4 regions of the Cytobacillus sp. IB215316 genome follow, and region 3 is predicted to be linked to each of the others. Evidence: predicted binding sites of a transcription regulator. Region 3 holds the regulator's gene; each other region holds the start of a gene.

Region 1 (3,764 bases), on a different contig from region 3:
TGAATATACAGATAAAGTAGTAGATTATTACTTTGTAGAGGAACGCAGTATTTGCCCTTTTGATTTCATGAATGACTGGGGTGAGAATAAGGTAGAATACTATAACTTTGCTGAGGAGCGTAATATGAGCTTCGATAATATCAAAGGAGATTTAACTAAAGATTTTAGTGAGAATATTTCAATTATACGGAGAGACAAAGGGTATTCATTTGATTATTTCCTTTTACTAAAGGATCAATGGTTTCTAGAAAATAATAACGGTTCTTTACTTTCATCAGGTAAAAAAGTTATTTATGTTGATGATATTGAGTTCTTTTTATTTAGTGTAAATAAGAAAAAATTTCCTGAAGGGCCGAAGATTTATTATAACGATAAAACTGTTATAGAATTAGAGATAGCTGAATTGATAGAGTGGGAAAAGAAATCTACACCTAGTGAAGGAATTGAACTATTAAGAAATATTATTGATAATAAGGAAAAAAGACATCTCCAAATAGAGCGAAACCAACAGATACATCTGGCTAGTAGTAATTATCATAATAATTACTATATATATAATAGAAAAACAGAAGAAAAATGGGAAATAATAAACGGTAAGGAAGTTTTAATTGATCATAGTGGTGCAAAACAAAAGACTTAATCTTAATACTTAAAAGTAATATTATAAAATAAATGGACAATCATTAATAAGTATAGATAAGTAAATGTAAAAGCGATAAATAACTGTTGGCGAGATAGCATCTTTGAATGCTGTGATTGTTGGCCGCCCTTTAAAAAACGCATACAAAAAATAACAATTGCATAATATAGAATACAGCAAGATATTCACTCCACGAAAAAACAGCCCTGCAAAGCATGTGGGGCTGTTTCATATTATATGTGATTCCCAGTGTAATCCCATCGACCTTGATCAATACCTCTTTGTCAAACGCTCATTAATCCTGCGAGTTAACCGATACTTTAGCGCGGCTTTCCAAAATCGTTGTGCACCTTCAAAAGATGCTCCAATAGTTTTTTGAGCGTACGGGTACTGTACAAACATATCATCTAGTTCTACGACTTCATAAACTTTTACGTTGTTTTCTTTAAGAACTAGCCCTATTTCTTTCCGTTTTTTTCTTACACTTGATACAACTTGCTTCATATACTTAACATAATCTTCATCTTTTCTCTGATTTCCTGCATCGATTAATTTCTTTTCTAAAATGTGGATTTCTAGGTCAAGATAGATCTTCTCAACAATTATATCTAATAAATCCTCTGATATACTTGGTCTCATTTACAACACCCTTAAATTCTTAAATTACTTGAACATTAATAATGTCTTCAAATTTAATCCTGTGTGTTTCTTCAAAATTATCAACTACTCTAATATTTTTGTTGAGCTGATCTACAAAATGAATATGACCCATACATGGTTTGTAAGATCCATCTTCAAAGTAGGTTACAGTTACTTCTTGCGTAAATTCCATAGCTTCAAGTATTGTATTGTTTATTTCTTCTATTTCATGCTCATCTAAAACAGGTTTTTTTACTTTATAATAATCAGCCTGGGCTTTTTTCATCATCTTCAAGTGTTCAGGCTGTATAAATGCAGGCATCCATTTCATAATTCCTCTATCCTTCAAACGTATCACCTCTGTATTTATTATATACGAAAGTATGTTCGTTTAGTAAAAGAAAAAATAAAATTTTCTAGTGTCCTGTCCACACAATTGATGGAGAAACTTCATATTTTGTTACAGGATGGGTCTAGTTGCTATACTTAACCTTTACTCTTATGGGTAAAGGCTTTTTTATTTTGCATTTATCTATAATATAGTACGTGAATGAAAAGATAATTTTGTCTGAGAGCGTTCTAGCATCACTGATTAATTAGAAAAAGCACTCAATAGATGAGTGCGTTAACTAAAGTTGGGTTGAGTAAACGTTTGATTATTTTGGCAGTTGTCTAATCTAGAATCATATTTATTCTTGTATCCTAAAAAGTAATTCACAATCATTGCACAAACCTATTTTTGAATTACCTTCAATTAAACGATTATCCTCAGAAACATCAGCCTTAACGCTAACTAAACCAACAGAATTATTACAATTGCAATATGGACATTTAATTGTACTCATAATAAATCCCTCCATATTTATTTATATTTTCATCCTTTCCTTAATAAGAGAGATTTAAAATTGTTTTCTAACCACAATGGACATTTTGTAGCATAAATATAGTATTTGATTTGCTCCTCTGTACGAAATTAATTCTCTTTGTTATTAAACTCTTTTTTAATTTTCTTATGACGTTCTTTAAATTCTATCCAATATTCATCATCTTTTGTGATAAGTTCTCTTCTCCTCTTACCTTCCTCTGCTATTCTCTTTCGTAAAGGGGTTATGTCTTTTAATGTATCTCCTTTTCTCTGCTTCTCCACCCAATTTTCCCAGTATTCATAGTCATCAGAATGTCTACCTTTACAATACTCGCAGACAAAAAAGTATTCATTATCCTTAAGAATATTCACAATTATATTTTCTGGTAACTCCTCTATTTCACACCAGGCGTATCTTCTTAAACAATGGTCACACAAAATATCATCATTATCCATTAGTTCCTGGAAATCTTTCTCAAAATCACTCAAATATATCACCTCAAAAAAAATTCGTATTGACCAATTATTAACTTTATTATAGAATGATTTACATTGCAAATAAATATATCTTTTTTTGTATTTATTTTGGTGTGTAGGAATCTTAAAGGGTATAATACATAATTTGGAGGTATACATATGAAGAAATTTTTCGCCCTATTTCTATCAGTAATTTTATTGTTTACGAGTATTCCAGCGTCTACTTTTGCTAATTTAGAAGCTAGTGATGAAGTAAGAGATTTTAGTGTAGAAGTAATTGAAGATTCATCTGAATTAACAGAATTATTAGTGAAACAAGTAGATATTGAAAACGAATCATTAACTATTAAAATATCTAAAAATCAAAAGGAAAACACTTTTGAATCTTTCGTAACAATTGATAAAGAAGTACATCCTTTTCAAAGTTATTTCATTGAAAAATTAGATAAAAAATTTGATGCTCAAGAATTTGCAACTACATTGGAAGAAGTTCTTGATGGAAAAGAAGACTCTGATTATCTTGTTAAATATTATAAAAAAGTTTTTAAACTTAAATATAAAAACAAAGATAAAAACAGTTCTTCTGCTGAAATTTCAGATGAATTATTAACAAAATCTACACCAATTCCTCAGGATGGGACTGTGTCAGCGGCATCTGTATCAGCACAAGCTTTTTGGTTTATACCTCTTGCCATAGGAGCTTTAGACGCGACAGCAGCAGCAGCTCTTGCAAATGCAGCAGTTAACATTTTAGGTATAGGAGCAGTAATCTATGTTGACGATGTTCTACAAGAAAGAATTAATACCAGTAACAAAGAAAATGCGGTTCAAGAGACAGGAACAACAGCAACAAATTGGGCTGATTTTACAAGCTATGCAGATGCAATAACAACTAGTGCTACTAAACATATGACGCTTTCTGCGGTTCAAACCATCGCTAACCGTATAAAAAATGATGATAATAATGATATGGATGTAAGAGTATATATGTCCACTCATGAAAAAGATACAGTAATGATTGTAGCTAATATTACTAGTAGCTTAACAACCACAGTAAACCGTCACCTAGCAAATTATGTAGGTGGAACTAAAAAGGACTCTAGTTATCGAGATGAGACGCTTAACTTAAATGGATACACAGTA
Region 2 (3,764 bases), on a different contig from region 3:
GGCATGGCATGATGATTGTTATACGCAATCTCAGCTAGCTTCTTTCCAATATCAAAATTTGAACCTCGTATTTTTAAATGGCGAACTTCCATAAACTCATTTGGACTTCCTGTAATTACTTTTTCCTCGAAAAACATGACTATCCCTCCAGTTAAATATGATGTAATTTTTTTCATAAAGGTGATTGTTACTAAAACAATTTACATGCAGATAACTAAAATTCATGTTATCTTTTATTCTTTATAACGCTGACAATCTTATAAAACCACTTCTTATACCGCCCACTCCGTTTAGTGTAATTAACACACCTAGCAACACAGTAGAGGAACACACCAGTACTTTCTCATTAATTCTGTTACCTAAACGACTAATGATGACTGAACCAATGATACTTCCAAGTCCGATAACACTGCTAATTTTATTCATTGAGGGTACTATCGTAAATATCCTTGGAATTTACTGGTGCAAAAAGGAGCAACGCCTGTGGAATAAGCGCCTTCCATATAACCCCATCGGGCGGATCGATAATTGTTACACGAATCCCATTTAAAAATTGGAAATAAGATGTTGCTACGATTTCAGGATTCAACGTATGTAGCTCACCTTGTTTTTGTCCTTCTATAATGATTGGCTTCAGTGCGTCGATGACGTCATGGAAAAAAGAATCTAATTGCTCGAATAATTTTGGAAACCTTTCATGTTGCCCTAATACATACTGAACTAAGCGTAAATGGGTTTCCTTTTGAGAAAAGGTAATAACATGCTCTTTAACCATTTGTTTAAGATGTTCTAAGGGGGAGTGATCTTTGTTAGTTTGATATAAAAACAGCGCCTTCATTTCATCTAACGGTTCTAATACCGCGGCCTCAAAAAGTTGCTCCTTATTTGAAAAATAAGTAAATACAGTTCCGAAACTCACTTCCGAAGCTTTGGCGACAGCTGCAATTGTTGTTTCTGAATAGCCATTTTTCGAGAAGAGGGTGATAGCTGCATGTAAAATTCTTTGTCTTTTTTCTTCCCGTAGTTGTTCCTTTTTAGATATTTGTTTAGACATAATTAGACCTCGCATTCAATGATTGATTAATCAATCAAAATTATAACATGTATACTTTAGTAATAAAAGAAGAAATTGTAAAAAAATATGTAGAATAAATCCCTTTATGAAAGGGTATTTTCACATTAATTGTTTCATTAGGCTGTTTTCGTATAGAATGTGGTTTTTCGTACTAACGGATAAAACTAGTTTTCGTGGCATGTTTTCTCCTCTAAAAACTATACACATCAGTTACTCAAATTAAGTGAAAAAAGTAACAAAGTTTAAACAAAGTGTCTTCTGAAATATCTAACAATAGTGCTTTTCGAACAATAAAACACCTTCATGAGTGGCTACAGTGTTTGTCACCAAACATTGGGGATCTTAGCATTTCTTATTGGAAACAATTTGTAATTGATAACGAACGTATATTCGGTTAAGATGTTGAATATAATAATACGAACGTATATTCTTTTAGGGGTGTTATATTTGATTGATTATAGCAAAATGCCTCACCATAACATCTTATGTATTGATATGAAAAGCTTTTTTGCAAGTTGTGCAGCAGTACTGCTGAATTTAGATCCACTGACATGCTACTTAGCGGTTGTTGGTGATACAGAAAGACAGGGGAGTGTTGTTTTAGCAGCTTCACCACGCTTGAAGAAGGAATTTGGTATTAGAACAGGGTCACGTTTATTTGAAATCCCTAAGGACCCGCGAATTGTAATCGTCAATCCAAAGATGCGCACATACTTACGTATATCAATGGAACTTACTAAGTTATTTCAGCGCTATGTGCCGGGAGAAGCAGTTCATACGTATAGCGTTGATGAGAGTTTTTTACAAGTGGATGGTACTGAGAAGCTATGGGGTGATGCAGAAACGACAGCTCAAAAATTAAAAGAAGATATAGAGAGAGAATATGAAGTTCCGTGTGCAATTGGTATAGGACCAAATATGCTTATGGCAAAACTATGCTTGGATTTAGAGGCAAAAAAAACAGGGATTGCTCGATGGACGTATGATGATGTGGAAACAAAGCTTTGGCCGCTTTCACCACTTAGTCAAATGTGGGGAATTGGTGGGAAAATGGAAAAAAGATTAAACAGGATAGGAATATTCTCAGTAGGGCAGCTTGCTAATTATTCCCTCAAACTACTTGAACAAAAGTTTGGCATTATGGGAAATCAGCTATATTATCACGCGTGGGGTGTTGATTTTTCAGAGCTTGGTGCACCCTTTTTGCAAGGACAAATTAGCTTTGGAAAAAGTCAAATTTTATTACGAGATTATCCAAATCCGACAGATGTAAAGCGAGTAATATTAGAAATGTGTGAGGAGGTGGCAAGAAGAACTCGCACAGCTAAAAAGGTCGGAAGAACGGTTAGTCTTGGTATTGGATATAGTAAAGATGAATTTGGCGGCGGATTTTATCGTTCAAAAACAATGGAAGAACCAACAAATATTACAATGGATATTTACAATGTTTGTATTGAGCTATTTCAAAAGCATTATACAAATAAAACAGTACGAAAAATCTCTATTGCACTGTCTAATATTGAGGATGATCTAAATATGCAACTATCGCTGTTTGAAATGAATAAACCGAAGCAGCAAGCACTCGGCTACTGTATGGATGAAATCAGGAGGAAATACGGCTCAAATGCAATTTTGCGAGCAGTTTCATATACGGATGCGGGGACGGCACGTCACCGCAGCACACTAGTAGGAGGCCATAAGCAATAGGAAAAGCGGAAGTGCCTTGGTCATCTCCGACAAGCCCTGGAAGCATTACAAATGAAGGCGCTTTTTGCCTTCGGATGTAATGGTGAAGTGACTCGAGGAGATAGGCACTGTAGCTAGCCAAAAAGAAAAGCGGAAGTGCCTTGGTCATCTCCGACAAGCCCTAGAAGCATTGCAAATGAAGGCGTTCTTTGCCTTTAGGTGTAATGGTGAAGTGACTCGAGGGACTAGGAGGCGCAGCTGGACAATAGGAAAAGCGGAAGTGTCTTGGTCATCTCCGACAAGCCCTGGAAGCATTACAAATGAAGGCGTTCTTTGCCTTTGGGTGTAATGGTGAAGTGACTCGAGGAGATAGGCACTGTAGCTAGCCAAAAAGAAAAGCGGAAGTGCCTGCAATTCGCCATGTGGAAAACGGTGGAATAATGCCTTCAATAACGGATTAGCTCATAAAGAATTTAGGAATGAAAAAAAGGAGAGTGATAAAAGTGATTCGAGACCGTGGAACAATTAAATGGGTATCAATGATGCTCCCTGAACATACAAAGCTGTTAAGGGAGTTAGAAAAAAAACAGCAGAGAGCTTCAAAGCCGTTGTTAGATGAGCAACGACTAGAAGAGTTGAATGAAATGATTCATATCGGTATAGCTGGAAATCAAACATTATCTTTTTCCTATTATCAAAATCATGCGATAAATACTGTTGAAGGTAATATTCATTTTATAGACCACATTAATAAAACCGTACGCATCATGGATAGGGTTGAAAAAATCCATGATGTACAGTTTGTTAATATTGTAGACATTCAGCCTTTGTAAATGAAAAATACTAAAAAAGAACGTATAGAAAAAATCTTCGAGGATAAACGAAAAATAGTTCTATAAGGGATATGGAACTAAACTAATTGAGGTGTAAAAGGTATACTTCTACCCTCTTCGGAGCTTTGCATCGCTAACTCAATAATGCGGATAGTATTACATGCTTGCTC
Region 3 (3,764 bases):
GGCACCACCTTGCCCTGGTCCTTCAAATAATATGACCTCATAGTTTAAATGTGCAAAATAGCTTGCCATTGAGTATAGCTCTTCCATAAATGAATCAAATCCACCATGAATGACAATTGTTCCTCTGGCATTTTTATTGTTAGAAGGCAGTCTCATTGCAGGTAAGTATACATTTTCGTAGGGTATGTTATAACGTTCAATATCATTTTCAACAAACAGGTCATTATAAAACATTTCAATGAATGTATCATACAGCCTTAATTTATCTGGGTCATTCGGATGAGTAAAAAATTCTGCAGCCCTGTAATAAAATGTTCCATTCATTATGCGTTTTTCATCAATAGCTTTTTCAGCCTGCTTTATCATTTCCTCCTTCCAATCTTCTAACTTTTTTATTCTGGTAGCTGCATCCACCATGTCTTCTTTTCGTGTGTATCCCATTGAATACCACCGATTCATTTGATAGTCTATAATTTTTGTTTTATGAAAATCATGGTATCCTACAGGATAATCAAATTGGGCCATATAATAACTCTCCTTTTCAAATTAAGCTCGTTATTTTGAAAAATAATTGAATGCAGAAAGGAACCATTACTTCAACGATGCACAGATGTAGCATATACCTTACTCCAAATTATCAGTTAGTCAGGTAGAGACTTAAATCTTCACCTACTTTGCTGATGTCAATATGTGATGGTTAAGATCATTATTGATCTGTCAGGCCATTTTTAAGGAAATCAATTAAGTGGTTTAGACTTGACTCATAGTGATCAGGCTTTGACATATCCGCTACATCCACAATATTAGTGAACAAGAAACCAATTAGTGATTGGACGAATTCCAGTGGTAGTGTCTGCCTAATTTCACCTTTGTTATAGGATGCTTCAATGAGCTTGTTCATTTGGTCATTATCCTGAAAATTATGCCTTGTCAACGCCTTTTCGTATATGGGAGTTCCTTTTTCTTTAATAAAGCTGTTTGCAAAACGATTAATATCTGGATATTCATTGGCAAATTGCATTCCAATTCTGATTTGTGTTTTAAATATCGAAAAAATGTCTTTGGAATAATCACTTGGATTCATAACCTTGGCAAGGAATAGTTGCTTTTTTTGAATCAACATGTCTATGAGATTTAAGTAAAGATCTTCCTTGTTGTTAAAATGGTAGTAAAATGAGCCCTTACTCATATTCGCTGTCTTCAAAATATGATTTAATGAGGCTTTGTCATAGCCTTTTTCCACAAATTCATTTAATGCTGCTTGCATTAACGCATCTGAATGTTCGAATTCTTTATTAAATCCTCGCGTCAATTACATCATCTCCTACAAGTTTTTAATCTTAATCGTTAGCTCTGTTCGTAAACTTTGTTGTTATAGTTCTTTATCCTGAAGATAAAGAATACCGTCATTTTATATGAGAATAGATGGCACAAAATCTAGCTGTATTCGTGTTTATTAGTGCAAAAAAAACACGCTATGCTGAAATAGCCTGATAGTTAATGCTGCTTGCTTATTATACATATTAGACCGAATGGTCTAGACCGTCAAGTCTAATCTCGGGATAACGAGCATAAAATTGGTGACATAGTGGGGGATATGAGAAAAAGTGACTAAGAAAATCATTGAATGATAAATTTAAACTAAAGACTTTTTGCTTGAATTTTGTTTTTTTACTAAAAATGGACAGTATTATGAGTTTTATAGGAGCTTAGAAAAGGTGTCTTGAACGCTAGATATATACGTGTGTATATCTTAAAAGTAAAAACAGCAACCATTGTGAAAATAGCCAATCAAAATGAATTCGGAGGGAGCTTACAATATGACAAAAAAATCCTTAGCTCAGAGGTTCTAAGCTAAGGATTGGATTATAATATGAGATCGTATGAATACATTAAAAAGCATTGTGGACTGCTAACCTGTATGTTAATCTATCTGATTGGAACAACGTTTTAAAAGAGACTGTTTGTCAAAGAATAGATCATACATTCGTTATGTACAATAGTGTTTAATGGATGGTACGATACACCCCGATTACTTTTCCTAATATAGCTACATTACGAAGAATAATAGGTTCTAAAGTTGAGTTTTCTGGCTGAAGTCTTATGTAGTCTTTTTCTTTAAAAAATCTTTTTACTGTTGCCTCGTCATCCTCTGTCATTGCAACAACGATATCTCCATTTGAAGCAGTTTGTTGTTGCCGAACAATGACGTGATCCCCATCTAATATACCGGCCTCAATCATGCTATCTCCCATTACTTCAAGCATAAATACATTTTCGTCAGGGGATACAAGTTTATCAGGAAGAGGGAAGTATTCTTCAACATTTTCAATTGCTGTTATTGGTTGACCAGCTGTTACCTTTCCTATAATCGGTACATTCATGACGTTATTTTTTGGGATTACATCAGCAGGATCTAAATCTAATATTTCAATTGCTCTAGGTTTAGTTGGGTCTCTACGGATTAGTCCCTTACTTTCTAAACGAGATAAATGACCATGAACTGTTGAGCTTGAAGCTAGCCCTACCGCTTCTCCAATTTCTCTAACAGAAGGTGGATATCCCTTTGATTGTACTTCTTGTTTTATGAAATCTAGTATGTCTTGTTGCCTTTTCGATAATTTTGCCATCGTTAGCACCTCATTATAATAATCTTTTCTATTGTTAGCATGTATACCCGTTCATAACATTAAAAAATTAAGATCATCTATTAATAATGTAAGGATATACTAGAAAGATTTTACTTTCATTCATTATAGCACGACTTGTTATGTATAACAAACGTAAGTTCGTAAAAATGTTGACATAAAACATTTGTTCGTATACAATAACTAAAAACGAACATGTATTCTGTTAATCAGGGGGACTTATTATGAAACAATCTAAAATTTACTATATCTTATTTTTTACTGTTTTTATCGGCTTTGCTTTTGCACTAATTACTTCTTATAAGGATATCGAGAAAAATGATTATATTACTATTAAAGTAGAAGATGGAGATACACTTTGGGATATTGCGTCCGAGTATAGTAACAGTCACGATTTATCAATCAATGACTTTATCAGTTGGGTAGAGGATGTAAATCAAATAGCTCCTGATAGAATTTTTTATGGTGATGAAATTTATATTCCAGTGTTAAAATCAGAAGGTAATAAAATATATGATACATATGCAGTTAACAATTAATCGGAGGTAGAAATGGAAAAAGCAATAATATATTGTCGTGTTAGTACAAATAAACAAACACAGGAGACATCATTAACACGACAAAAGGCAGAATTACTCCAGCTTGCAAACAGTTACCATTTTGATGTGAAGAAAGTGGTTGTAGAAAGGGCAAGCGGATATGACATGGATAGAGATGGCATTTATGAGCTATTGAATGAAATTAAAGAACAGCATATCGATGCCCTTTTAATACAAGATGAGACGAGGCTAGGTAGGGGTAATGCAAGAATAGCTTTGCTGCATTTTATTTTAAAGGAAAGAGTTAAAATATACACAGTTCATCATCATGGAGAGTTACAATTGTCTGAAGCTGATTCCATGATGTTGGAAATTGTTAGCATTGTTGAGGAATATCAACGGAAAATACATAATTTAAAAATTAAACGGGGAATGAAACGAGCTATCGAAGAAGGGTATAGACCTGAGAGGAATTTAAAAAACATCCATGTAAGCTCAGGTAGAGAAAGAAAGGAAATACCTATTGAGGAAATTATAAGGTTACGACAAAATAATCTCACGTTTTCAGATATAGCGG
Region 4 (3,764 bases), 210 kb from region 3:
TTTTGTCCATCTTAACCGGTTTAAACTCCAAGATTCTCCTTCAAAGTCATCTTCAGCTTTAAGAGGCGATAGATATTGTGTAAAATTAATAGAATTTTAAGATATTGTTCGTCCTCTTCTTGAGTTTCCATTTTCCAGTTAATCACTTTTATACCCTCATGGAGTGGGATACTCGGAACATTTCTGTAAATCCCGTTTCATTACTAAATGAGTTCTCTTTGATACAACTTCAAGCTCATCAACTGCTATGGAATAAGTTAATGAGAAAAAGCAGATACAGACGTGAAGGAGATTAAGAAAATTCCGTTTAAGTGCAAATATCTTATCAGTAAGTTATTTATAACGTCTAATAGAAATACAAACGATCTCCCTTGAAGAATAATAATTCGTTTGAGGGTGATTTATTAAGTCACAACTGCAGATTAGGGTGGAGGAGGACTAGGTAACGAAGGGCTAATACATCTATCGATCAGTTTATAAGAATAATTACCAATACAATCTCCTCCCCCGTCACTCATGCAGGCAACAGTGATATTAGATACATTTGTATATGCAATACTTAAATTATTGCTATTTTCCGGATCATTTGGAAGAGGGATATCTAGTACAACATCTACACCGTTTGCCGTGATAGTAACACGAAGGCCACAGGCAGAATCCTCTCCTACAGAAATTGACCCGGACAATAGTCCTCTAAAGTTCCCACCAAATATCGGCATAGATTGACCACAAGTAAGGTTGATATTTCCGCTTCGCGAATCAATTTCAATCGGACAATCGCAGCAAGCTATCTTTTCCGTACTGAGCGTCTTGGTACTTCCGCAACAGGAGGATTTTGAAACATAGGCACCCATAAAAGAACCTCTTTTCATCATTTGTTTGGAGTATTGTATGCAAAGTTATATATTTTTGTTTAGACGTGTAAGTAAAAATTCTTCGGTGAACTGACGTCAACAAGTAAACTGCAACGTACAGCGATCACCGTTATTTTATCTGTAACCATGTTGCCAACACAACTGAGTTTTATAAATAAGATTTAACTGACATTACACAGCTGGGGATTAATAGACACAACATCCATTTTGTTGATTAACTCAAAAAAATCCCTAGATAATTCAAGGGATTAGAAAAATGAAAAAGAGAAATATGGTTATGCATAACAATATTCTAATTTATCACATAATTGTAAATATATAGTATTATATTTTTGGATTTATTGTGAACTTTTTTAATTTTAGGTAATTGTTATTTTAGCATTAGTGCTAAAGACTCTCAGACATAATTATTTTTGTTTTCACACTTCAATAATCGCTCTGCTTCATAGGTATAAATACATTTCTTATATTATGTACTAGTATCTACACATAAGAGCTTTATGAGACATACTATAAATTTGATATTTATATTAATTAATTGAGAGGATGAGGAATAACATGGCTCATAATTGTACTTTTTTAAGTTTATTCACTTTAGCATTCTGTGATTCTTGTAAGGAGGATTATGATATTGCTGGTAAAGTTGAAGGTGCCATTGATAGTTTAACTAACGTTGATATTGCTAAGCAATTTGAGAGAATGCTTGAGATTAGTGATGCAACAGACGATGCAGATTGCAGATTTCTGAGTTTATTCACTTTAGTATTCTGCGACTGTAAAGAAGAAGACCCTAAACCTAAACCACCTTGGGTTAAGTAAATATATATCTATTGTTATTCTTTACAACTGAAAGAGTACTCGAATTTGGGTATTCTTTCAGTTTGTCTAAGATTTTTATAATGATTTGAGACAAAATTTACTTTTCTTTATCGAACTATATGATAGATAAATGTAAAACTTTAACTCCTCTATTCACATAAATACAGGTAATTAAGTTGGAAATTCCTATCCGACTACAAAATATATTATTCCCAATTATTTGTGAGGATAGATAACTAGATTTTTTATAACTTATTTCTTTACTAAACGAACATATTTTCGTATATAATAAGTACAGAGGTGATACGTTTGAAAGATCGAGGAATTATGAAATGGATGCCCGCATTTATACAACCGGAACATATGAAGATGATGAAAGAAGCAAAGGCTGATTATTATAAGGTGCAAAAGCCTGTCTTAGATGAGCATGAGATAGAGGAAATTAATAGTACAGTCCTGGAAGCTTTGGAGTTTACACAGGAAGTGACTGTGACATATTTTGAGAACGGGGCTTTTAAGCCATGTATGGGATATATTCATTCTATAGATCAATTCCACAGGCATATTAGAGTAACCGATAAATTCGATGAAATACATATAATTAAATTTGAAGACATTATTAATGTACAAATAATATAACAGCCCTACATACTCTGCAGGGCTCTTTTTGTCGTGGTAGTCAATCGTGTTGTTTTGTTAATATATGTTAATTCATAGTTATTAATGTATCCATTCATAATAAAAATGGTCTTTTTATTTATAAACCTTATAAACGCAACAATATAATACTCTTTTCTGTTGTAACTAAAGGTGATAATTTCCATCTTTCTCTTAATAATTTCTTGCTCTTGGTATTATCTCCAAGCTTCAGTCCTACAAATATTGAAGCTTCAAACCACCCTAATGTCTCTTCATTGTGTTGATGTAACAGAAAAAAGCCTATCTTATGATAGGCTTTTCAAGGAAGTGACTAGATTTTCACAGCATCCTTTAACTCTTTACCTGGTTTAAATGCAGGTGCTTTACTTGCTGCGATTTCAATTTCTTCACCTGTTTGTGGATTACGTCCTTTGCGAGCTGCTCTTTCACGTACTTCAAATGTTCCAAAGCCGAGAAGAGAAACTTTGTCACCATCTTTTAGTGTTTCACTAATCGAGTTGGTTACTGCTTCTAATACTTTGCTTGCGTCCTTTTTGCTAAGTTCTGCTTTTTCAGCTACTGCGTTAATAAATTCTGTTTTATTCATTATATTTCCACCTTTCTATGTAACAGACTTATATCTTATCAGATACATAGTTATAAGGTAAATACCCTTTTCGATCATGCTAACTAGCTTTCGCAAGCCCAGCCATCTTTGTCACGATCATGTTTAGATGCATATGCAGGATGGTCGGAACCAACTCCGTTTGGATATATCTTTTTAAGTTCTGTACAATTTTTAAATGATTCTACGCCTACTTCGTTTGATGAACTATCATAATCTTGTTCAGTAGATGTTGAATTTATTTTTGAAGCTTCCTTTTTTCCATCTAGATCGCCTTTGGTAGTTCCGTTTTCTCCGAAAGCCCACAGTCCGGTATTATTTTCACGCGCTTCCCTTGCAAACTTGATAAAATAATCACTATATTTTACATCTGGAGTATATGTAGAAGGCTCTGCAAAACCATTAATGACCAAATCAGCATTAAACATTTTTTCTCTTATTTCTGATTCATCCATATCATCTGTAGGAATATCGACCCAAATAATACGTAATAAACGATCATACCTGTCAGTATCAGATACGTCTTTTTGTAACCACACTTGTCTTCCTTCTAATTGTGATTGTGTGTATTTACTTGCTTCTTTTCCATACTCTTCAATTCTAGACGTCGATTCTGGAGTATTTACCCCAACCAAACGTATTTTCCTATTGTCAGTCAATTCAACTGTATCACCATCTACAATTCTACTAACAATAGCTACTTCTAAATGAAAACGTTGAGCTAATTCTTCTTGCTCTTTTTCTTTTTCAAGTTCCTCTAATTGTTTTTTAGCTTGGTCATCCTGTTCAGCTAATATTTCTTTCTC

The links. Region 3 encodes LexA, which represses DNA repair genes until DNA is damaged. Its sites were predicted from a motif close to CGAACATATGTTCG; they were not measured.
Region 1: a site for LexA is predicted at 1,656-1,669, ahead of SLH48_RS03415 (YolD-like family protein). Genes of this name have one in related genera too.
Region 2: a site for LexA is predicted at 1,455-1,468, ahead of SLH48_RS02785 (DNA polymerase thumb domain-containing protein). Genes of this name have one in related genera too.
Region 4: a site for LexA is predicted at 1,963-1,976, ahead of SLH48_RS06095 (YolD-like family protein). Genes of this name have one in related genera too.

What each region holds. Positions count from the first base shown of each region.
Region 1 covers NZ_JAXBMC010000001.1:717,474-721,237, forward strand. The annotation lists gene SLH48_RS03405 (hypothetical protein) at 1-640, shown strand, start outside; gene SLH48_RS03410 (hypothetical protein) at 911-1,279, opposite strand; gene SLH48_RS03415 (YolD-like family protein) at 1,299-1,628, opposite strand; gene SLH48_RS03420 (hypothetical protein) at 1,969-2,124, opposite strand; gene SLH48_RS03425 (hypothetical protein) at 2,253-2,633, opposite strand; gene SLH48_RS03430 (hypothetical protein) at 2,781-3,764, shown strand, end outside.
Region 2 covers NZ_JAXBMC010000001.1:606,279-610,042, forward strand. The annotation lists gene SLH48_RS02770 (C45 family peptidase) at 1-137, opposite strand, end outside; gene SLH48_RS02775 (hypothetical protein) at 241-426, opposite strand; gene SLH48_RS02780 (TetR/AcrR family transcriptional regulator) at 419-1,054, opposite strand; gene SLH48_RS02785 (DNA polymerase thumb domain-containing protein) at 1,523-2,782, shown strand; gene SLH48_RS02790 (YolD-like family protein) at 3,265-3,594, shown strand; gene SLH48_RS02795 (oxidoreductase) at 3,672-3,764, opposite strand, start outside.
Region 3 covers NZ_JAXBMC010000002.1:169,741-173,504, reverse strand. The annotation lists gene SLH48_RS05200 (alpha/beta fold hydrolase) at 1-525, opposite strand, end outside; gene SLH48_RS05195 (TetR/AcrR family transcriptional regulator) at 707-1,312, opposite strand; gene lexA (transcriptional repressor LexA) at 2,007-2,630, opposite strand; gene SLH48_RS05185 (LysM peptidoglycan-binding domain-containing protein) at 2,873-3,187, shown strand; gene SLH48_RS05180 (recombinase family protein) at 3,200-3,764, shown strand, end outside.
Region 4 covers NZ_JAXBMC010000002.1:376,082-379,845, forward strand. The annotation lists gene SLH48_RS06085 (hypothetical protein) at 423-719, opposite strand; gene SLH48_RS06090 (hypothetical protein) at 1,434-1,694, shown strand; gene SLH48_RS06095 (YolD-like family protein) at 2,004-2,333, shown strand; gene SLH48_RS06100 (HU family DNA-binding protein) at 2,665-2,940, opposite strand; gene SLH48_RS06105 (thermonuclease family protein) at 3,024-3,764, opposite strand, start outside.